3 regions of the Streptomyces thermocarboxydovorans genome follow, and region 2 is predicted to be linked to each of the others. Evidence: predicted binding sites of a transcription regulator. Region 2 holds the regulator's gene; each other region holds the start of a gene.

Region 1 (6,975 bases), on a different contig from region 2:
CGGGAGCAGCCCGCCGGGGTTGTCCAGCAGCACCACCGACTCCTCGGCGAGGCGGCGGGCCAGGGCACGGTTCCCGGTGGAGTCCAGGTCGAGGGGTGCGGTCGGCTCGGGCGTCCAGTCCTCGTCGAGCAGGCCCAGTTCGCACTTCTGCAGCAGCACCCGGCGGGCCGCCCGGTCCACCAGTTCCTCGGGGATCTCGCCCGCGCGGACCGCGGCCACCAGGGGGGCGCCGTAGCACTTGAGGGTGGGCAGCTCGACGTCGATGCCGGCCAGCAGGGCCGCGTGCGCCGCCTCGGCGTCGCTGCCCGCGACCCGGTGCAGGGTCTCGAGGAAGCCGATGCCGAAGTAGTCGGCGACGACGGTGCCGGTGAAGCCCCACTCCTCGCGCAGCAGCCGGGTGAGCAGCCCCGGGTCGGCGGAGGCGGGCACCCCGTCGGTCTCGGTGTAGGCGGCCATCACCGAGCGGGCCCCGCCCTCGCGCAGCGCCATCTCGAACGGCGGGAGCGTGACGTCGGCGAGCTCCCGCACGCCCGCCCGCACCGGCGCCAGGTTCCGCGCCCCGGCCGAGGAGGCGTACCCGGCGAAGTGCTTCAGCGTGGCGATCACCCCGGCCGACTCCAGGCCGCGCACATAGGCCGTGCCGATCGTGCCGACCAGGTACGGGTCCTCGCCGATGGTCTCCTCCACCCGGCCCCAGCGCGGGTCGCGGACCACGTCCAGGACGGGCGCGAGGCCCTGGTGGACGCCGGCCGCGCGCAGGTCGTGGCCGATGCGGCGGGCCATCTCCTCCACCAGGGCGGGGTCGAAGCTCGCGCCCCAGGCGAGCGGCACGGGGTAGGCGGTGGCCTGCCAGGCGGTGAACCCGGCCAGGCACTCCTCGTGCGCGACCGCCGGGATGCCGAACCGCCCCGCCGCCGCGATCTGCCGCTGCGCACGGGCCAGCGCCTGCGCGCCGAGGTCCGGGTCGACGGGGGCGGTGCCGAAGGAGCGGGTGATCTGGCCGAGGCCCCGGGTGATCAGTTCGTCCCAGTCGTAGTCGGAGCTCATGTCGTGCTGGTGCGGTGCGACGCCCTCGCCGTCCGTGTCGGCGCCCACCCACACGCCGTACAACTGGGCGGTCTTCTCCTCCAGGGTCATCCGGGAGAGCAGGTCGTCGACGCGGGCGGCGGCGGGCAGGCTCGGGTCACGCCAGGGCGCGGTGGTCATGAAGCTCCTGTCGGGTGGACGGACGGCCCTCTCACGAACGTTCCTCGCGGACGTTCACCTTGACTGGGTTCGAAGTGACTGGGGTTCGAGGTGACTTGGGTTGAAGTGGCTCGGGTTGAAGTGGCTCGGGTTGAAGTGGCTAGGTTCGAATGTTTCGAAGCATTCATCGAATGTTCCGGGAACCTATGGCGCCTCGGAGACTTCGTCAAGGGGTTCTGCGGGGATACGATCGCGGCCATGAGTTCCTCGCAGCCCGCAGAAACCCGGACGCAAGGGCGCGGCGGCCAGACCGCGACGCTCGCCGAGATCGCCCGGGAGGCCGGTGTCTCGGCGCCGACTGTTTCGAAGGTCCTCAACGGTCGCGCCGATGTCGCCCCGGCCACCCGCAGCCGGGTCGAGCAGCTGCTGCGGGATCACGGCTACCGCCGCCGGCGCGCCGAGGCCACCCGTTCACCCCTGATCGACCTGGTCTTCCACGAGCTGGAGAGCGCCTGGGCGATGGAGGTCATCCGGGGTGTGGAGAACGTGGCGCGGGACGCCGGGCTGAGCGTGGTGCTCTCCGAGAGCGCGGGCCGGCTCACCCCCGGCCGCACCTGGGCCGACCAGGTCGCCGCCCGCCGCCCGTACGGCGTGATCCTGGTGCTCTCCGGCCTGGACGAGGCCGGGCGGGCGCTGCTGACCAGCCGTTCCATCCCGTTCGTGGTGATGGACCCGGCGGGCGACCCGGGCACCGACGTGCCCTCCATCGGCGCCACCAACTGGCAGGGCGGGCTGGCCGCCACCCGGCATCTGATCGAGCTGGGGCACACCAGGATCGGGGCGATCAGCGGGCCCACGCACATGATGTGCAGCCGCGCCCGCATCGACGGCTACCGCGCCGCGCTGGAGACCGCGGGCCTGCCCGTCGACCCGGCGCTGATCCTCACCGGGGACTTCCACCACGAGGCCGGCTACCGGCAGGGTCTCGCCCTGCTGCAACGGGAGGACCGGCCCACCGCCGTGTTCGCCGGCAACGACCTGCAGGCGCTCGGGTTCTACGAGGCCGCCCGCGAGCTGGGGCTGCGCATCCCGGAGGACGTGAGCGTGGTCGGGTTCGACGATCTGCCGGTGGCCCGCTGGGTGGGGCCGCCGCTGACCACGGTGCGGCAGCCGCTGACCGAGATGGCGGAGGCGGCGGCCAAGCTGGTGCTGGACCTGGCCAAGGGCGCCGGCCAGCAGACGGCGACCCGCGTGGAGCTGGCCACCAGCCTGGTGGTGCGCAGCAGTACGGCGGCGCCGGCGGGAGCGTGAGACGCGGGCCGCTGAGGCCGGCCGACGGGTCTGCGAAAGTTTCGGGCACGGGTGCGCAAGGTCGCCTGCGACGGCGCCCGGGGGGCGGGCGGAGGCAACGCAAGCAGCGTTCACCAGACGCGCGGAAGCAGCGCTCACCGAACGCGCGGAAAATTTTCCGGCGAGCGTGTCGATCCAGGCGTCTCCCGTTCGACGCAGGGGTGAGAGGCCGGGAGGGACCCGGCCCGCGCGCGCTGCTGCTGCGGCGGGCAGCGGAGCTGCCGGGGCGAGCCGAGCCGCCGCGGGGGGCGCGGGAGAGCGGCGGCTGACGGCTGATCAGCCGGCCGGACGGCCGAGCAGCATGGCCGGGGCCCCGGCGACCCGGGTGAGGAAGACCGTGACGGCCTCGCTGCCGTGCGGCTTGGGCAGCACCTTGCGGCGCAGTTCCTCCGGTTCCACCGCCGAGCCGCGCTTCTTGACGGTGAGGGTGCCGACCCCGCGCTCCCGCAGCAGCGCCTTCAGCTTCTTGGCGTTGAAGGGGAGCCGGTCGGTGATCTCGTAGGCGGTCGCGTAGGGCGTGGGGCGGTGCTCGTCGGCGGTGATGTAGGCGATGGTCTCGTCGATCAGGCCGCCGCCGAGCTCCTCGGCCACCTCGGCGACCAGATGGGCGCGGATGACAGCGCCGTCGGGTTCGTAGAGGTACCGGCCGGGCGGGCGCACCGCCGGGTCGGGCAGGCCGCGGGAGACCAGGGTGCGCGGGCCGGGCAGCAGCGTGGCGCGGAAGGCGCCCTTGGTCCGGCGCGCGCCGAACCACAGCACGGCCTCCTTGACGTCCCCGCCGTCCGAGATCCACTCGGCCTCGGCGTCGTCCGGGATCGCCTCGTGCGGGACGCCGGGCGCGATCTTCAGCGCGGCGGCGAGCGGTGCCGTGCGCGCCGCCCCGATCGCCCAGGACAGCGGGGGCGAGTAGGCCTCGGGGTCGAAGATCCGGCCCCGGCCGCCGCGCCGTGCCGGGTCGGCGAAGACCGCGTCGTACCCGGCCGTGTCGACCCGGGTGACGTCGTCCTCCCGCACCTCGATCAGGTCTGCCAGGCCGAGAGCCTCCGCGTTGGCCCGTGCCGCCGCCGCGGTGAGCGGGTCGCGGTCCACCGCCAGCACCCGGATCCCGGCGCGGGCCAGGGCGATGGCGTCCCCGCCGATCCCGCAGCACAGGTCGGCCACCGAGGTCACGCCGAGCTCGGCGAACCTCCGCGCCCGGTAGGCCGCCACACTCGCCCGCGTCGACTGTTCGACCCCGTTCGCGGTGAAGAACATCCGGCGGGCGTCCTCCTCGCCGAACTTGGCCACCGCCCGCTGCCGCAGCCGCGCCTGGGTGAGCGCCGCGGACACCAGCTCGGCGGGGTGCTCGCGGCGCAGCCGGGTGGCGACGGCGAGTTCGTCCGCCGGGGCGGTGTCGCGCACCTCCTCCAGCAGAGCGCGGCCTTCGGGGGTGAGGAGCGGGGCGAGGTCGTTCACCGGCTCATTGTGGGCCAGTCGGTGGACCGGGCGCCTCCGGCCGCGGTGTCGGACCGGATCAAGGGCGGCGGGCTGGGAGGATCCGGGCCCATGCGAGTAGTACGACAAAACGATGAAAAGAGGGCGCGGGGTGCGTGGCCGGGGCGGGGCACCCTGGGGCGGGTGCGGGTCGCGCTCGTCGTCCTCGCCCTCGCCGCCCTCGCCCCCGGCTGCGGACGCGGCGAGGCCCCGCCCGCGAGCGGCGAACGGCCCCTGAACGCGCCCCCGGCCCGCGCGCTCGACTCCTATGCCACCAAGCTGCGCGCCGCGCAGGCCGCACGCGCCGCCGCCGCGAAACGCTGGGGGCTGAAGAAGGTGCCGCTTCCCGCCCCGCCGCCGCCGGAGAAGAAGCCGCACATCACCACCCGCGAGGGCTTCGAGGTGGACGGCCACCGGCGCCTCGGGCTCCCGCCGGTCTTCACCACCGTCCCCACCAAGAAGAAGATCGTCTTCCTCACCATCGACGACGGCGCCGAGAAGGACCCGAAGTTCCTGCGGATGATGAGCGAGCTGCGGATCCCCTACACCGCCTTCCTCAGCGACTACGTCATCGACGACGACTACGCCTACTTCGAGCGGATGCAGGACCGCGGCGTCACCCTCAACAACCACACCCTCCACCACCCCTACCTGCCCGCCCTGTCCTACGCCCGCCAGAAGCGCGAGATCTGCGGCATGCAGGAGGTCATCGAGAAGCGCTACGGCACCCGCCCCGTCCTCTTTCGCCCGCCCTTCGGCAACTACAACAAGGACACGCTCCGCGCCGCCAGACGCTGCGGCATCGAGTACGTGCCCCTGTGGAACGAGGAGGTCTTCACCGACCGCTGGGAGTACCGCGAATGGGACCGCGAACTGCGCCCCGGCGACATCGTGCTGACCCACTTCCGCGGCACCGACCACTGGGACGGCACCATGCGCGACATGGTCCGCCGCTTCCTGAACAAGGTCACGGCCGAGGGATACGCGGTGGCCCGCCTGGAGGACTACCTGTGAGGCCCCGCGCCCGCGGCCCGGCGGTGGCGGCCCTCGCGCTGCTGCTCGCCGCGGGCTGCGGCGGCCCCGTGCAGCACCGGGCGGCGACGGCCGGGGACGGCGCCGGCCAGCCGGCCGGCAACAGCACGGCACCCCCTGCCGGCACGCGCCAGCCCGCCGCCGCGCTCCCGCCGGTCGTCGACCGCGTCCGCACCACCGACAGAGTCGTCTTCCTGACCTACGACGACGGCGCCGAACGCGACCCCCGCCTCATCGGCCTCGTCCGCGAACGGCGCCTGCCGGTCAGCCTCTTCCTCACCGACAGCGTGGTGGGCCCCGGCTACGCCCACTTCGCCCGGCTGCGCGCGGTCGGCGCGAGCCTGCAGAACCACACCCTCGACCACACCGCCCTGCGCGGACTGCCGTACGCCGGCCAGCGCGCGGAGATCTGCGGCCAGCAGCGCAAGCTCACCTCCCGCTTCGGTGTCCGCCCCCGCCTGTTCCGCCCGCCCTACGGCACGTACGACGCGACGACCCTGCGCGCCGCCGCCGACTGCGGCATCACGGCGGTCGTGCTGTGGCGGGTGAGCCTGGACGGGAACGGCGAACTCACCTACGCCGAGGGCCCGAAGGAGCTGAAGCCCGGCGACATCGTCTCCGTCCCCTCGGCCGACCTGCCGTCGCTGTCCCTGGCGGACCGGACGAGGCGTCTGCTGGAGGAGGCCGGCCGGCGCGGCCTGCGGGTGGCCCGGCTGGAGGACTACCTCTTCCCGGAGTGAACCCCTGGGCGCGAACCCGTGGCCGACGCGCCGTCGCCAATTGGCACTCCGCTTGACCGAGTGCTAATCGCAGTCATAGTCTCGGCTCTGGCACTCCCCGGTGGAGAGTGCCAACCACGCGACGGGCAGGTCCGGCACCCGCGACGACGGATCGACCTGGTCGCCACCTCAGACAGTTAACCCCGTGAGATCTCCGAAGGGGGAGGTCGGATCGTGACGACCGCCAGCTCCAAGGTTGCCATCAAGCCGCTCGAGGACCGCATCGTGGTCCAGCCGCTGGACGCCGAGCAGACCACGGCCTCTGGCCTGGTCATTCCGGACACCGCCAAGGAGAAGCCCCAGGAGGGCGTCGTCCTGGCCGTGGGCCCGGGCCGCTACGAGGACGGTAAGCGCATCGAGCTCGACGTCAAGGTCGGTGATGTCGTGCTCTACAGCAAGTACGGCGGCACCGAGGTGAAGTACAACAACGAGGAGTACCTCGTTCTCTCGGCCCGCGACGTCCTCGCGATCGTCGAGAAGTAATCACCTCGACGCACCTTTGCTCGACTGCGCCCCTGGCCCCCGCATCCCATAAGAAGCCGGGCGCCCGGGGCGCAGTGATTTCACCCAGAATTCCGAGAGGGCTCCCGCTGCCATGGCGAAGATCCTGAAGTTCGACGAGGACGCCCGTCGCGCCCTCGAGCGCGGCGTCAACAAGCTTGCCGACACGGTGAAGGTGACGATCGGCCCCAAGGGCCGCAACGTCGTCATCGACAAGAAGTTCGGCGCCCCCACCATCACCAACGACGGTGTCACGATCGCCCGCGAGGTGGAGATCGAGGACCCGTACGAGAACCTCGGCGCGCAGCTGGTGAAGGAGGTGGCGACCAAGACCAACGACATCGCGGGTGACGGTACGACCACCGCCACCGTGCTCGCCCAGGCCCTGATCCGTGAGGGGCTGAAGAACGTCGCCGCCGGCGCTTCCCCGGCAGCGCTGAAGAAGGGCATCGACGCGGCCGTGGCGGCCGTGTCCGAGGACCTGCTGGCCTCCGCCCGCCCGATCGACGAGAAGTCCGACATCGCCGCCGTCGCCGCGCTGTCCGCCCAGGACCAGCAGGTCGGCGAGCTGATCGCCGAGGCGATGGACAAGGTCGGCAAGGACGGTGTCATCACCGTCGAGGAGTCCAACACCTTCGGTCTGGAGCTGGACTTC
Region 2 (6,975 bases):
GCGGTGCAGCTGAGCCAGCGCACCCCGGCCTTCTGCCGGTTGAGCTCGTCGGTGACGGTCTGGTCGACCGTATAGGCCACGGTCGCGGAGCTCACGGCACCCGGTTCGCACGCCACGGCGCCGCCCACGGCCATCACGGCGAGACCGGCCGCCACAGCCGTGCGCCGCAGCCGCGTCCCGCCCCACAGCTTCTGCCACACCCCCATGGACGGCAGCCTGCCATCGTCACCGGCGCGGCGGTAGGGCGCATACGGCCACTGTGCGCCCCGTCATGCTCCCTTGCGCATACGGCGGTTGGGGCCCCGCGCGGGTCAGGACCAGCGGCCGGTGCGGCCGAGGAGCAGCGCCGCAGCCGCCGTGCCGGCGGTGGAGGTGCGCAGCACGCTGCGGCCCAGGCGGTAGGCGCGGGCGCCGGACTGCTCGAAGAGGGCCAGCTCGTCGGGAGCGATGCCGCCCTCGGGGCCGACGACGAGCACGATGTCGCCGGTGGCGGGGAGTCCGGCGGTGGCGAGCGGTTCGGTGCCGCTCTCGTGCAGCACGGCGGCGAAACCGGCTTCGGCGAGAAGTGAGGCAACCTGCTTGGTGCTCGCCGCGTCGGCGACCTCGGGGAAGCGCACCCGGCGGGACTGCTTGCCGGCCTCGCGGGCGGTGGCCCGCCACTTGCCGAGGGACTTCAGTCCGCGCTCGCCCTTCCACTGGGTGATGCAGCGGGCCGCCGCCCAGGGGACGATCCGGTCGACGCCGACCTCGGTCATGGTCTCCACGGCCAGCTCGCCCCGGTCGCCCTTGGGCAGCGCCTGCACCACGGTGATCGTCGGTGTCTCGGCCGGCTCCTCCCTGACCTCACCGAGGCGCACCACGAGCCGGTCCTTGCCCTCGGCGGCCTCCACCTCGCCCTCGGCCCAGCGCCCGGCGCCGTCGGTGAGGACGACGGCTTCGCCGGGCCGCAGCCGCTTCACGGAGACGGCGTGCCGGCCCTCGGGGCCGTCCAGGACGAAGCTGCCGCCGCCGGGATTCTCGAAGCGGTCGACGACGAACACGGGCGCGGTCACAGGGCACCTCCCGCCGACAACGCTGTCCGGGCGGAGGCGAGTTCGGCGGCCAGCACCTCCACCAGCTGCCCGGCGGGCAGCTCCCGCGCCAGGCGGTGGCCCTGCCCCGCCCACAGCGCCATCCCCTGGGCGTCCCCCGCCTTGGCGGCGGCCTTGCGCAGCGGCGCGGTGAGGTGGTGGACGTCGGGGTAGGCGGCGGGCGCGTAGGGGCCGTGCTCGCGCAGGAAGCGGTTGACCAGTCCGCGGGCCGGGCGGCCGGAGAAGGCGCGGGTCAGCTCGGTGCGGACGAAGAGGGGGTTGGTGAGGGCCTGCTTGTGCAGGGCGTGGGCGCCGGACTCGTGGGTGGCGAGGAAGGCGGTGCCGAGCTGGGCGGCACTGCCGCCGGCGGCGAGCACGGCGGCTATCTGGCTGCCGCGCATGATGCCGCCGGCCGCGATGACCGGGATGCTGACGGCCTCCCGCACCTGGGCGACCAGGGAGAGCAGTCCGACGCCGGCGCCGTCCGCCTCGGGGACGTCGCGGTGAGTGCCCTGGTGGCCGCCGGCCTCGATGCCCTGCGCGATCACCGCGTCCGCGCCGCAGCGCTCCACGGCCCACGCCTCCCCGGCGGTGGTGGCGGTGACGAAGGTGAAGGTGCCGACGCGGTGCAGCGAGTCGATGACCTCCCTGGCGGGGACGCCGAAGTGGAAGGACACCACCGGCACCGGGTCGTCGAGGAGCACGGCGAGCTTGGCGTCGTAGCCGTCGTCGCGGCCGCTGTCCGGGTCGCCCAGCTCGGTCTCGTACCAGGTGGCCTCGCCGGCCAGCTGGTGGGCGTAGACGTCCACGGCGGCCGGGTCGGCGGTCTCCGGCTGGGGCAGGAAAAGGTTGACGCCGAAGGGCCGGCCGGTGAGTCCGCGCAGCTGCTTGATCTCCTGGTACATGCCGTCCGCGGTCTTGTACCCGGCGGCGAGGAAACCGAGCCCGCCCGCCTCGCAGACCGCGGCGGCGAGCTGCGGCACGGAGACGCCGCCCGCCATGGGGGCCTGCACGATCGGGTGCGGGAAAAGACCGGTCAGCGCGGAGGACATGCCCGCATGGTGCCATGTCCGCGGAACATCACCGAATCAGCCTTTCCTCTGGCATAAACCGCCGCTTGCCCGGACTCGGCCGGCGCACCCACGCGCCCGCGGGCGGACACGGCAACGGGCCGGCACCGGGGTGCCGGCCCGTGCTGAACGCTCGTTCAGCGGCCGTTGAAGGCGTCCTTCAGCCGGGAGAACAGCCCCTGCTGGCCCGGCTGGAACTGACCCTGCGGGCGCTCCTCGCCGCGCAGCTTGGCCAGCTCCCTCAGCAGCCGCTCCTGCTCCGGGTCGAGCTTGGTCGGCGTCTGCACCTCGACGTGCACGATGAGATCGCCCCGGCCGCCGCCGCGCAGATGCGTCACGCCCCGGCCGTGCAGCGGGATCGACTGGCCGGACTGGGTGCCGGGCCGGATGTCGACCTCCTCCATGCCGTCCAGCGTCTCCAGCGGCACCTTGGTGCCGAGCGCCGCGGCGGTCATCGGGATGGTGACCGTGCAGTGCAGATCGTCGCCGCGCCGCTGGAAGGTGGGGTGCGGCAGTTCGTGGATCTCCACGTACAGGTCACCGGCGGGACCGCCGCCGGGCCCGACCTCGCCCTCACCGGCCAGCTGGATGCGGGTGCCGTTGTCCACACCGGCGGGGATCTTCACCGTCAGCGTGCGACGCGAGCGGACCCGGCCGTCGCCCGCGCACTCCGGGCACGGCGTCGGGACGATCGTGCCGAAGCCCTGGCACTGCGGGCAGGGGCGCGAGGTCATGACCTGGCCGAGGAAGGACCGGGTGACCTGGGAGACCTCACCGCGGCCGCGGCACATGTCGCAGGTCTGCGCGCTGGTGCCCGGCGCGGCGCCCTCGCCGTTGCACGTGGTGCACACGACGGCCGTGTCCACCTGGATGTCCTTGGTCGTGCCGAACGCGGCCTCGTCCAGCTCGACGTCGATGCGGATCATCGCGTCCTGGCCCCGGCGGGTGCGCGAGCGCGGCCCGCGCTGCGACGCCGTGCCGAAGAACGCGTCCATGATGTCGGAGAAGTTCCCGAAGCCACCGGCGCCGAAGCCGCCCGCGCCGCCGCCGGCGGACTGCGAGAGCGGGTCGCCGCCGAGGTCGTAGACCTGCTTCTTCTGCGGGTCCGACAGCACCTCGTAGGCGGCGTTGATCTCCTTGAACCGCTCCTGGGTCTTCGGGTCGGGGTTGACGTCCGGGTGCAGCTCGCGTGCGAGCCGCCGGAAGGCCTTCTTGATCTCTTCCTGCGACGCGTCGCGGCGCACGCCGAGTACGGCGTAGTAGTCCGTGGCCACTACGACTCCGCCAGGATCTGTCCGACGTACCGTGCCACTGCGCGTACCGCTCCCATCGTTCCGGGGTAGTCCATGCGGGTCGGTCCGACCACGCCGAGCTTGGCAACCGCCTCGCCGCCCGAACCGTAGCCCACCGACACGACGGACGTGGAGTTGAGTCCTTCATGGGCGTTCTCATGACCGATGCGGACGGTCACGCCCGGATCCTTGGCCTCGCCGAGCAGCTTCAGGAGCACCACCTGCTCCTCCAGCGCCTCCAGGACGGGCCGGATCGTGAGGGGGAAGTCGTGGGCGAAGCGGGTGAGATTGGCGGTGCCGCCGATCATCAGCCGCTCCTCGTTCTCCTCGACGAGCGTCTCCAGCAGGGTGGACAGCACCGTGGAGACGGTGCCGCGGTCCTCGACCTCGAACGCCTCGGGGAGGTCCTCGACGAGGCTCGGCACATCGGTGAAGCGGCGGCCGGCGACCCGGCTGTTGAGCCGGGCGCGCAGGTCCGCCAGCGACGTCTCGCCGAAGGGCGCCGGGCAGTCGATCACGCGCTGCTCCACCCGTCCGGTGTCCGTGATCAGGACGAGCATCACCCGGGCCGGCGCGAGCGACAGCAGCTCCACGTGACGCACGGTGGACCGGGTCAGCGACGGGTACTGCACGATGGCGACCTGCCGGGTGAGCTGGGCCAGCAGCCGGACGGTGCGCGCCACCACGTCGTCGAGGTCGACGGCGCCCTCGAGGAAGTTCTGGATGGCCCGCCGCTCGGGCGGGCTCATCGGCTTGACGCCGGCGAGCTTGTCGACGAACAGCCGGTAGCCCTTGTCGGTCGGGATGCGCCCCGCGCTGGTGTGCGGCTGGGCGATGTATCCCTCTTCCTCCAGAGCCGCCATGTCGTTGCGCACGGTGGCCGGGGAGACGCCGAGATTGTGTCGCTCGGTGAGCGCCTTGGAGCCGACGGGCTCCTCGGTACCGACGTAGTCCTGGACGATGGCGCGCAACACCTGGAGCCTGCGTTCACTGAGCACGGCGCACCTCCAGAAGCCTTCCGCCCGGTCATGTCTCTGGCACTCTTCGCACGCGAGTGCCAGACTTCCCCGGCCCAGTGTACGGCCGGGAGGTATACCCCGGGCAAGGCCGGGCGCGCCCCGCTAGCGTCGCCGATATGACCGTGACTTGGGAAGAGTCGGGCTGGGAGCGGGTGGCGGCCGGGGTGGGGCGGTGCCGGCTGCCGGTGTGGGACTGCACGGCGGGCCTCGTGGTCGGCGCGGACGGGGTGCTGCTGATCGACGCGGGCTCGCGTCTGGCCGAGGGCGTGCGGTTGCGCACCGAGGCACAGGCGCTCGCCGGTCACCGTGTGACGCATCTCGCGCTCACCCACCCCCACTTCGACCACGTCCTCGGCGCAGCCGCCTTCGCGGGCGCGGAGGTCTACGGCGCGGTCGGCCTGGACGCGGCCCTGGAGCACGGCCGCGGCGAGCTGCGCGCGGACGCGGTGCGCCACGGGCTGGACCCGCGGGCGGCGGAGGAGGCCGTGGACGCGCTGATCCGCCCCCGGCACCTGGTGAGCGGCGAGTGGACCCTGGACCTGGGCGGCGGCCGGCAGGTGCTGCTGGCGAACGTGGGCCCCGGCCACACCGCCCACGATCTGGTGGTCCTGGTGCCCGGCGAGCCCGAAGTGGTCTTCTGCGGCGACCTGGTGGAGGAGTCGGGCGAGCCCCAGGCCGGGCCCGACGCCGCGCCGTCCCACTGGCCGGCCGCGCTGGACCGCCTGCTTCAGCTGGGCGGCGAGGACGCGGCGTACGTCCCCGGTCACGGGGCGGTGGTGGACGCGGCCTTCGTACGGGCCCAACGCGAGGCGCTGGCGGCGAGGTTCGGCGTGTCGTGATGATCACGGCGCCCCGGCTCCTCGTATCGTCATCAGAATGCGCCAGTACTCCGCCGATCTGACCCCTCCGTGGAAGAAGCCGCAGCCGGTCCCCGAGGTGCCCGCCGACCCCGGCCTGGTGGTCGAGGAGCCCGCCACCGGCTTCTGCGGCGCGGTGATCCGCTGCGAGGCCGGCACCGTGACCCTGGAGGACCGCTTCGGCAGGCACCGGGTCTTCCCGCTCCAGCCGCGCGGCTTCCTCCTGGAGGGCCGCGTGGTCACGCTGGTCAAGCCCTCCGCCGCCGCGGCGCCGGTGCGCCCCACCCGCACCGCCTCCGGCTCGGTGGCCGTCCCCGGCGCGCGGGCGCGCGTGGCCCGCGCCGGGCGCATCTATGTCGAGGGCCGTCACGACGCCGAACTGGTCGAGCAGGTCTGGGGCGACGACCTGCGCATCGAGGGCGTGGTCGTGGAGTACCTGGAGGGCGTGGACGACCTCCCCTCGGTCGTCGCGGAGTTCTCCCCCGGCCCGGACGCCAAGCTGGGCGTCCTGGTGGACCACCTGGTGCCGGGCTCGAAGGAGTGGCGCATCGCGGAGTCGGTGACCAGTGAGCACGCCCTGGTGGTCGGCCACCCGTACATCGACATCTGGGAGGCGGTGAAGCCGTCGGCCCTGGGCATCGAGGCGTGGCCGCGCGTCGCGCGGGGCGAGGACTGGAAGACGGGCGTGTGCCGTGCACTGGGCTGGCCGGAGAACACCGGGGCGGCCTGGCAGCACATCCTGTCCCGGGTGCGCTCCTACAAGGACCTGGAGCCGGCGCTGCTGGGCAGGGTCGAGGAGCTGATCGACTTCGTGACGACGTAGGCGTCGGCGGGGCCGGTCCCCTTGAGCCGCCCGCTCAGTCCACCAGGTCCCGCACCACCGCGTCGGCCAGCAGCCGCCCCCGCAGGGTGAGCACGGCCCGCCCCTCCTGGTACGGCTGCTCCTGCAGCAGCCCCTCGGACAGGGCCCTGCGGGCCGCCGCGAGGCCCTGCTCGCGCAGCAGGGACAGCGGCGCGCCCTCCCGGAGCCTCAGCTCCAGCAGGATGCGCTCCACCCGCCGGTCCTCCTCCGTGAGCACCTCGCGCCCCGCTCCCGGCGACCGGCCCTCGGCCAGCGCCGCCGCGTAGGCCCCCGGATGCTTCACGTTCCACCACCGCACGCCCCCCACGTGCGAGTGCGCTCCCGGCCCGGCGCCCCACCAGTCGGCGCCCCGCCAGTACAGCTCGTTGTGCAGGCACCGGCCCGCTTCCGACGTGGCCCAGTTCGACACCTCGTACCACTCGAACCCGGCCCCCGAGAGCACCTCCTCGGCGATCAGGTACCGGTCCGCGTGCACGTCGTCGTCCGTCATCGGCACCTCGCCCCGCCGGATGCGCCGCGCCAGCCGGGTGCCCTCCTCCACGATCAGGGCGTACGCGGAGACATGGTCGGGTCCGGCGCCGAGTGCCGCGTCCAGCGAGGCCCGCCAGTCGTCGTCGCTCTCCCCCGGCGTGCCGTAGATCAGGTCCAGGTTGACGTGCTCGAAGCCGGCCGCCCGGGCCTCGGCGACGCACGCCTCGGGCCGCCCCGGCGTGTGCGTGCGGTCCAGCACCTTCAGCACATGCTGCCGGGCGCTCTGCATGCCGAAGGAGATCCGGTTGAAGCCGCCCTCGCGGAGCGTGGCGAG
Region 3 (6,975 bases), on a different contig from region 2:
CGTCCCCGCCCCGCTCATCGGCCCCTACCCTTTCCTACGGCCCCTTTTCCGAACGAGGCATCGTACGCGGCCCTCCGGCCGGCCCGGATACTGAAGCGAACCCGACCACGGAGACACCGCCATGAATCACGCGCAGCTCACCGCACTGGGCCGGGCCCTGCGGGTGCTCGGCGAGCACGGTGAGGCGCTCTCCGCCGACACCCCGGACGCCCGGCTGCACGAGGTGAGGGCCGACCTCAGGCGCGCCCTGGAGCTGCTGGACGAGACCGTCACCACCGAGGTGCCCCGCACCCGCTGCCCCGAGCACCCCACCGGTCCGGTCGACGAGAGCGCCCCGGACCTGTGCCTGCTGTGCGAGACCCGGCGCCGCGCCGCCCGCCGCGCCGAGTACGCCGGCCCCGCCCCGCAGTACCGGTCGCCCGACCCGGCCCCGTCCCGCTACGGCGTGCGCGGCGACCGCCCGCAGCCGCAGCAGCGGTGGCTGCCGGAGGCGTGGAACGGCCAGGCCTGGCAGCTGTGCGGCACGCCGCGCCGGGACCGCCGCGAGGCTGAGCTGTACCTCGCGGCCCAGCGCCGCGGCCCCCGGCCCGCCACGGCCTACCGGCTGGTCCACGAGTTCACCGACTACGAGGTGCTGCGCGTGTGGGGGACCCCCGTGCGGACCGACATCGAGCCGATGGGCGGGCTGTAGGCCCCAAGGAGGGCACGGGGGCCGGGGTCAGAGCAGCGGCAGGGGCTTGAACTCGTAGTCCGCCCACAGGCGGCGGGAGGCCTCCTCCGGGTAGGGCTCGACGCGCGGCTCGGTGTCCAGTACCTGGACCAGCCGCCGCTCGGTGTCGTAGGCGGGCCAGCCCGGGTCGCCGGTGCGGGCGAACGCCGTCCAGGCGGCCCGGAACCGGGACGACAGCGCCTTGACGTCCTCGCCGGGCTGCGCCCCGGCGAACATCAGCATCCCCAGGTCGGCCTCGAAGGTGCCGAAGAGCAGCGGGATGTCCAGGCCGTGGCAGGCGCCGAGCGCGCCGTCCAGGCCGGGTGCCGGCCAGGTGAGTTCGTAGAGGTGCGCCCGTCCGCCGCCGGCCAGATGCGCCTCGGCCAGCTTCAGGGTGGGCATGGCGAACACCCAGTCGGTCTGCACCCGCTCGTACAGCTCGCCCGGCGAGGCGTCCGGGAAGGCGGCGCGGTAGGCGTGGGCTCCGCCGGGGCCGGGGGCGTACATGCGCAGGGCGCGGTCCGCCTGCTCGGCGGTGATCTGCCCGAGCCGGCCGCCCAGGGCGATGAAGAGGCGGAACTCCTCGCGGTTGTGCCCGGTGACCAGCTCCACATCCCGGGCGGAGCCCTCGGCGAGCGCCTGCCAGGGCGTGCGCGGCAGCACCTCGCCGTCGACGACGGGCGCGTACGGGGTCAGGGTGGGCGCGGCCTGCCCCCAGCGGTCCACGGAGCGGGGCATCTTCGGGCCCAGCGTCTCCCCGGCGGCCGTCAGCTTGCGCGGGTCCACCGTCGACAGGTCCGCCACCGTCGGCCGCAGACCGACCTCGGCGGCGAGCGCGGCCCCGAGGTCACGGGCGAGGGCGTCGGAGAAGTACGTGCCGGGCACGCTCTGCGCGATCGCCCGCCGGAACAGCCCCGCCGCGCGGGGCATCGCCAGCAGCGCCGCGATCGACCCGGCGCCCGCCGACTCCCCGAACACGGTGACCTGCCCGGGGTCGCCGCCGAACGCCGCGATGTTGTCCCGCACCCACTCCAGCGCGGCCACCTGGTCCAGCAGTCCCCGGTTGGCGGGCGCCCCCTCGATGTGCGCGAAACCCTCCATCCCCAGGCGGTAGTTGAGGGTGACCACGACGACGTCGCCGTCCCGTGCGATCCGCCGGGCGTCGTAGCCGGGGCTGCCGGAGTGGCCCAGCCGGAAGGAGCCGCCGTAGATCCACACCATGACCGGCCGGCGGGCGGCCGGACCGGGCTCGGGCGTCCAGACGTTGACGGTCAGCCAGTCGTCGCCGGTGGGCAGGCTGTCCACGACGGCCCGCCCCTGCAGAGCCGCGTCCTGCGGGGGCGGCGGCCCGAAGGCGTACGCCTCCCGCACGCCGTCCCAGCCGCGCACCGGCCGGGGCGCGGCGAACCGGGCCTCGCCGACGGGCGGTTCGGCGAACGGTATGCCGCGGAACACCGCCAGATCGCCCTCGTACCGCCCGCGCACGGCACCGGCGGCGGTCCGTACGACGGGCTCGGGGCGGGCGGCGTCACCGGACGGCGGACGGGACTGGGACGTCGTCATCGGCTCTCCTCACGCGTGCGGGGGCGGCGCGAGGGAGCAAGTGCCCCTCGCGGCAGGGGCGTTCATACGTACCGGTCGGTCTTGCATGCACGACCCTACGCCCGCCCCGCTCCGTCCGCGCGGGCGGAACGCGTCAGCTCAGCGTCTTCAGGGAGGCCGCGTCGTACGGCGTCAGCTCGTCGAACCGGCCGGACAGCACCTTGGCCGCCCAGTTGGGGTCCTGGAGCAGTGCGCGGCCGACGGCCACCACGTCGAACTCGTCGCGCTCCAGGCGGTCGAGCAGGTTGTCGATGCTGCCGAGTGCCGCGCCCGCGCCCTGGAACGCCTCGATGAACTCCCCGTCCAGGCCCACCGATCCGACGGTGATGGCCGGCTTGCCGGTCAGCTTCTTGGTCCAGCCGGCGAGGTTGAGGTCGGCGCCCTCGAACTCGGGCACCCAGTAGCGGCGCTGCGAGGCGTGGAAGGCGTCGACACCGGCCGCGGAGATCGGGGCGAGGATCGCCTCCAGCTCCTCCGGCGTCTCGGCGAGCCGGGCGTCGTAGGCCTCCTGCTTCCACTGCGAGTAGCGGAAGATGACCGGGAACCCGGGCGAGACCGCCTCCCGGACGGCCGCGACGATCTCGGCGGCGAAGGTGGCGCGGGCGACCGGGTCGCCGCCGTAGGCGTCGGTGCGGCGGTTGGTGCCGGACCACAGGAACTGGTCGATCAGATAGCCGTGGGCGCCGTGCAGCTCGACTCCGTCGAAGCCGATGCGCTCGGCAGCGGCGGCGGCCTCGGCGAAGGCGGCGATGACGTCGTCGATGTCCGTCTTGGTCATGGTGCGGCCGCCCTCGGTGCCGTCGATCCGCAGCCCGGAGGGTCCGACGGCCGGCGCCTCGGGGAACGGGCCCTGGCCCTCCTGGCGCACCATGCCGATGTGCCACAGCTGCGGCACGATCCGGCCGCCGGCCTCGTGCACGGCCTCGGCCACCTTGGCCCAGCCCGCCAGCTGCTCCTCGCCGTGGAAGCGGGGCACCCGGCTGCTGCCCCCGGCGGAGGGGTGTCCGACGTACGTGCCCTCGGTGATGATCAGCCCGACACCGGCGGCGGCGCGGCGGGCGTAGTACGAGGCGACGTCCTCCCCGGGAATGCCGTTCGGGGAGAACATGCGGGTCATCGGCGCCATGGCGATGCGGTTCGGCACGGTGAGACCGTTGATGGTCACCGGACGGGACAGGACGTCGGCGGCCCGGGAGGCGGAGTCGGCGATGGTGACGGTCACGAGGGCTCCTTGACGGGGAAGGTACCGCTTGGTATGTGCGTATGCATTCAACGCACGTCAAGGAGAACCACCGCGGGGATGCGGCCATTCCGGTCCCTGCTTGTGATCCGAACCACAGCCTCGTCCCCGCGACGCTCCCGTCCCAGCCCTCCGCTCAGCGGCCGTGAAACGCCCGAGGGCGGCACCCCCCTCGCGGGGAGTGCCGCCCTCGGCTGTGAACGCGGGACGTTCGATCGACGCTGAGGCCGATCAGAAGTCCATGTCACCGCCCGGCATGCCGCCGCCGGCCGGCGCAGCGGCCTTCTCCGGCTTGTCGGCGATGACGGCCTCGGTGGTGAGGAACAGCGCGGCGATGGACGCGGCGTTCTGCAGCGCGGAGCGCGTCACCTTCGCCGGGTCGATGATGCCCTCGGCGATCAGGTCGACGTACTCGCCGGTCGCGGCGTTCAGGCCGTGGCCCGGGGTGAGGTTGCGGACCTTCTCCACCACGACGCCGCCCTCGAGGCCGGCGTTGACGGCGATCTGCTTCAGCGGGGCCTCCAGGGCCACGCGCACGGCGTTGGCACCGGTCGCCTCGTCGCCCTCGAGCTCCAGCTTCTCGAAGACCTGGGAGGCCTGCAGCAGGGCCACGCCACCACCGGCGACGATGCCCTCCTCGACGGCCGCCTTGGCGTTGCGGACGGCGTCCTCGATGCGGTGCTTGCGCTCCTTGAGCTCCACCTCGGTGGCGGCACCGGCCTTGATGACGGCCACACCGCCGGCCAGCTTGGCCAGGCGCTCCTGCAGCTTCTCGCGGTCGTAGTCGGAGTCGCTGTTCTCGATCTCGGCGCGGATCTGGTTGACGCGGCCCTGGACCTGCTCGGCGGAGCCGGCACCGTCGACGATGGTGGTCTCGTCCTTGGTGATGACCACCTTGCGGGCCTTGCCCAGCAGGTCGAGGGTGGCGTTCTCCAGCTTGAGGCCGACCTCCTCGGAGATGACCTCGCCGCCCGTGAGGATGGCGATGTCGCCGAGCATGGCCTTGCGGCGGTCGCCGAAGCCCGGGGCCTTGACGGCGACGGACTTGAAGGTGCCGCGGATCTTGTTGACGACCAGGGTCGACAGGGCCTCGCCCTCGACGTCCTCGGCGATGATCAGCAGCGGCTTGCCCGACTGCATGACCTTCTCCAGGAGCGGGAGCAGGTCCTTGACATTGGAGATCTTGGAGTTGGCGATCAGGATGTAGGGGTCGTCGAGGACGGCCTCCATACGCTCCATGTCGGTGGCGAAGTACGCCGAGATGTAGCCCTTGTCGAAGCGCATGCCCTCGGTGAGCTCCAGCTCCAGACCGAAGGTCTGCGACTCCTCGACGGTGATGACGCCTTCCTTGCCGACCTTGTCCATCGCCTCGGCGATCAGCTCACCGATCTGGGTGTCGGCGGCGGAGATGGACGCGGTGGAGGCGATCTGCTCCTTGGTCTCGACGTCCTTCGCCTGCTCCAGCAGGGCGGCGGAGACGGCCTCGACGGCCTTCTCGATGCCGCGCTTCAGGGCCATCGGGTTGGCACCGGCGGCAACGTTGCGCAGGCCTTCCTTGACCAGGGCCTGGGCGAGCACGGTCGCGGTGGTCGTACCGTCACCGGCGACGTCGTCCGTCTTCTTGGCGACTTCCTTGACCAGCTCGGCGCCGATCTTCTCGTACGGGTCCTCGAGCTCGATCTCCTTGGCGATGGAGACACCGTCGTTGGTGATCGTGGGGGCGCCCCACTTCTTCTCGAGGACGACGTTGCGGCCCTTGGGGCCGAGGGTCACCTTGACGGCGTCCGCGAGCTGGTTCATGCCGCGCTCGAGGCCGCGCCGCGCCTCCTCGTCGAACGCGATGATCTTGGCCATGTGAAGTGGTCCCTCCAGGACTGGGGGTGATTCCTTCGGACCGCGCCCGCGCCCGCGACGGACGGCTCGCACGCCTTGTGGTTCCTTGCCCCACCCGGCCTGCGGGCCTCACCGACCCGGTCCTTCCGCTGTCACTCTCACCTTCAGAGTGCTAACGCCCAATGATTAGCACTCGACCCATGCGAGTGCAAGCGCCCTCCAGGGTTCGGACAGGCTCCCGGCGGCGCTCGCAGGGGTGTCGCGCGCCCCGTATCCCCTGGTCCCGGCATGTCCGGAGGACGTGGTCCCGGCACGGCGAAGGGCCCGCACCCGGCGGGGTGCGAGCCCTTCGTCAGTGAACGATGCCTGCGGCTGGTAAGCGTTCAGGCGGTGACGCGAACCATGTCGGCCTGCGGGCCCTTCTGGCCCTGCGAGATCTCGAACTCGACCCGCTGGCCCTCTTCCAGGGTGCGGTAGCCGTCCATCTGGATCGCGCTGTAGTGGACGAAAACATCCGCACCACCGTCGACCGCGATGAAGCCGTACCCCTTCTCCGCGTTGAACCACTTGACGGTGCCCTGAGCCATGCCTAACTCCCCTATTACTGGCCCTTGCACAGATCCACACTTCGCGGATCCGGGTCAGACCTCACCCCCCAACGGTTGGGGGCGTGCGCCGGAACGCGTCGACCGCGGCTGAATGTATCTGTCCAACTGCCGTCTGCAACAGGTCAATCGGACGAGAAATCTGGACGACACCGGTCCGGAATGTGGCGAGAATTCACCCGAATTCAGGGCAAGTCGGGCCGTACAAATGCCGCAAAAGCCGCGAAAAGCGCCCGCACTTTGGCCATTTCCAGTCGGGCGTACGGCAGGAATTCAGGGTGCTCGATCGCTGGATCGGGAGCGCGTTCCCCAACTCTACCGCGCTCAACCCCATGGAATTGCCCCCTCCGCATCTCTCACGGAGGGGGCAACACGGTGAACGCTCGGTAATCGACGTTACCGAGGGTAATGTCCGGCGGGGATCAGCCGCCGGCGACGGCCGGGATGATGGACACGCCCGCACCGTCCGGGGTGGCGGTCTCAAGGCCCTGCTCGAAGCGGACGTCGTCGTCGTTGACGTAGACGTTGACGAACCGGCGCAGCTTGCCCTGGTCGTCCAGGACCCGGGCGGCGATCCCGGTGTGGTTCTTCTCCAGGTCCTCGATGACCTCGGCGAGGGTGGACCCCTCGGCCGTGACCTCGGCCTTGCCACCCGTGTAGGTGCGCAGGATGGTCGGGATGCGGACGGTGACGCTCATGGTGTGGACCTCCGGTCGACTGACGCCCCAGGGGCGCGGGGAACTGCGTGGCCGGCCCGCACCGGCCCGCAGACGTACGGCAGGCGGCGCTCAGGCGAGGCCGGCCTCGCGGAACGACTCCAGGCTGGGCCGGATCGTCGCGGTGAGCCCGGTACCGGCCACCGCGTCCAGCGTCTTCAGACCGTCACCGGTGTTGAGCACCACGGTGGTCTTCGACGGGTCCAGCACCCCGTTCTCGACGAGCTTGCGGGTGACGCCCACGGTCACCCCGCCGGCGGTCTCCGCGAA

What was found. The regulator HrcA, encoded in region 2, represses chaperone genes, less so after heat shock. The targets are predictions, from matches to a motif close to TTNGCACTCNGNNNNNCNGAGTGCNAA.
Region 1: a site for HrcA is predicted at 5,821-5,847, ahead of groES (co-chaperone GroES). Genes of this name have one in related genera too.
Region 3: a site for HrcA is predicted at 5,571-5,597, ahead of groL (chaperonin GroEL). Genes of this name have one in related genera too.

Annotation. Positions count from the first base shown of each region.
Region 1 covers NZ_BAAAGU010000003.1:86,155-93,129, forward strand. The annotation lists gene ABD198_RS02205 (beta-xylosidase/alpha-l-arabinosidase) at 1-1,206, opposite strand, end outside; gene ABD198_RS02210 (LacI family DNA-binding transcriptional regulator) at 1,444-2,496, shown strand; gene ABD198_RS02215 (THUMP-like domain-containing protein) at 2,812-3,990, opposite strand; gene ABD198_RS02220 (polysaccharide deacetylase family protein) at 4,081-5,022, shown strand; gene ABD198_RS02225 (polysaccharide deacetylase family protein) at 5,019-5,780, shown strand; gene groES (co-chaperone GroES) at 5,994-6,302, shown strand; gene groL (chaperonin GroEL) at 6,415-6,975, shown strand, end outside.
Region 2 covers NZ_BAAAGU010000041.1:53,506-60,480, reverse strand. The annotation lists gene ABD198_RS19855 (hypothetical protein) at 1-206, opposite strand, end outside; gene ABD198_RS19850 (16S rRNA (uracil(1498)-N(3))-methyltransferase) at 312-1,052, opposite strand; gene ABD198_RS19845 (nitronate monooxygenase) at 1,049-2,122, opposite strand; gene dnaJ (molecular chaperone DnaJ) at 2,278-3,414, opposite strand; gene hrcA (heat-inducible transcriptional repressor HrcA) at 3,414-4,430, opposite strand; gene ABD198_RS19830 (MBL fold metallo-hydrolase) at 4,568-5,290, shown strand; gene ABD198_RS19825 (DUF3097 domain-containing protein) at 5,328-6,131, shown strand; gene hemW (radical SAM family heme chaperone HemW) at 6,166-6,975, opposite strand, start outside.
Region 3 covers NZ_BAAAGU010000013.1:100,372-107,346, forward strand. The annotation lists gene ABD198_RS08565 (hypothetical protein) at 122-691, shown strand; gene ABD198_RS08570 (carboxylesterase/lipase family protein) at 719-2,272, opposite strand; gene ABD198_RS08575 (NADH:flavin oxidoreductase) at 2,406-3,533, opposite strand; gene groL (chaperonin GroEL) at 3,783-5,405, opposite strand; gene ABD198_RS08585 (cold-shock protein) at 5,768-5,971, opposite strand; gene ABD198_RS08590 (MoaD/ThiS family protein) at 6,412-6,687, opposite strand; gene thrC (threonine synthase) at 6,778-6,975, opposite strand, start outside.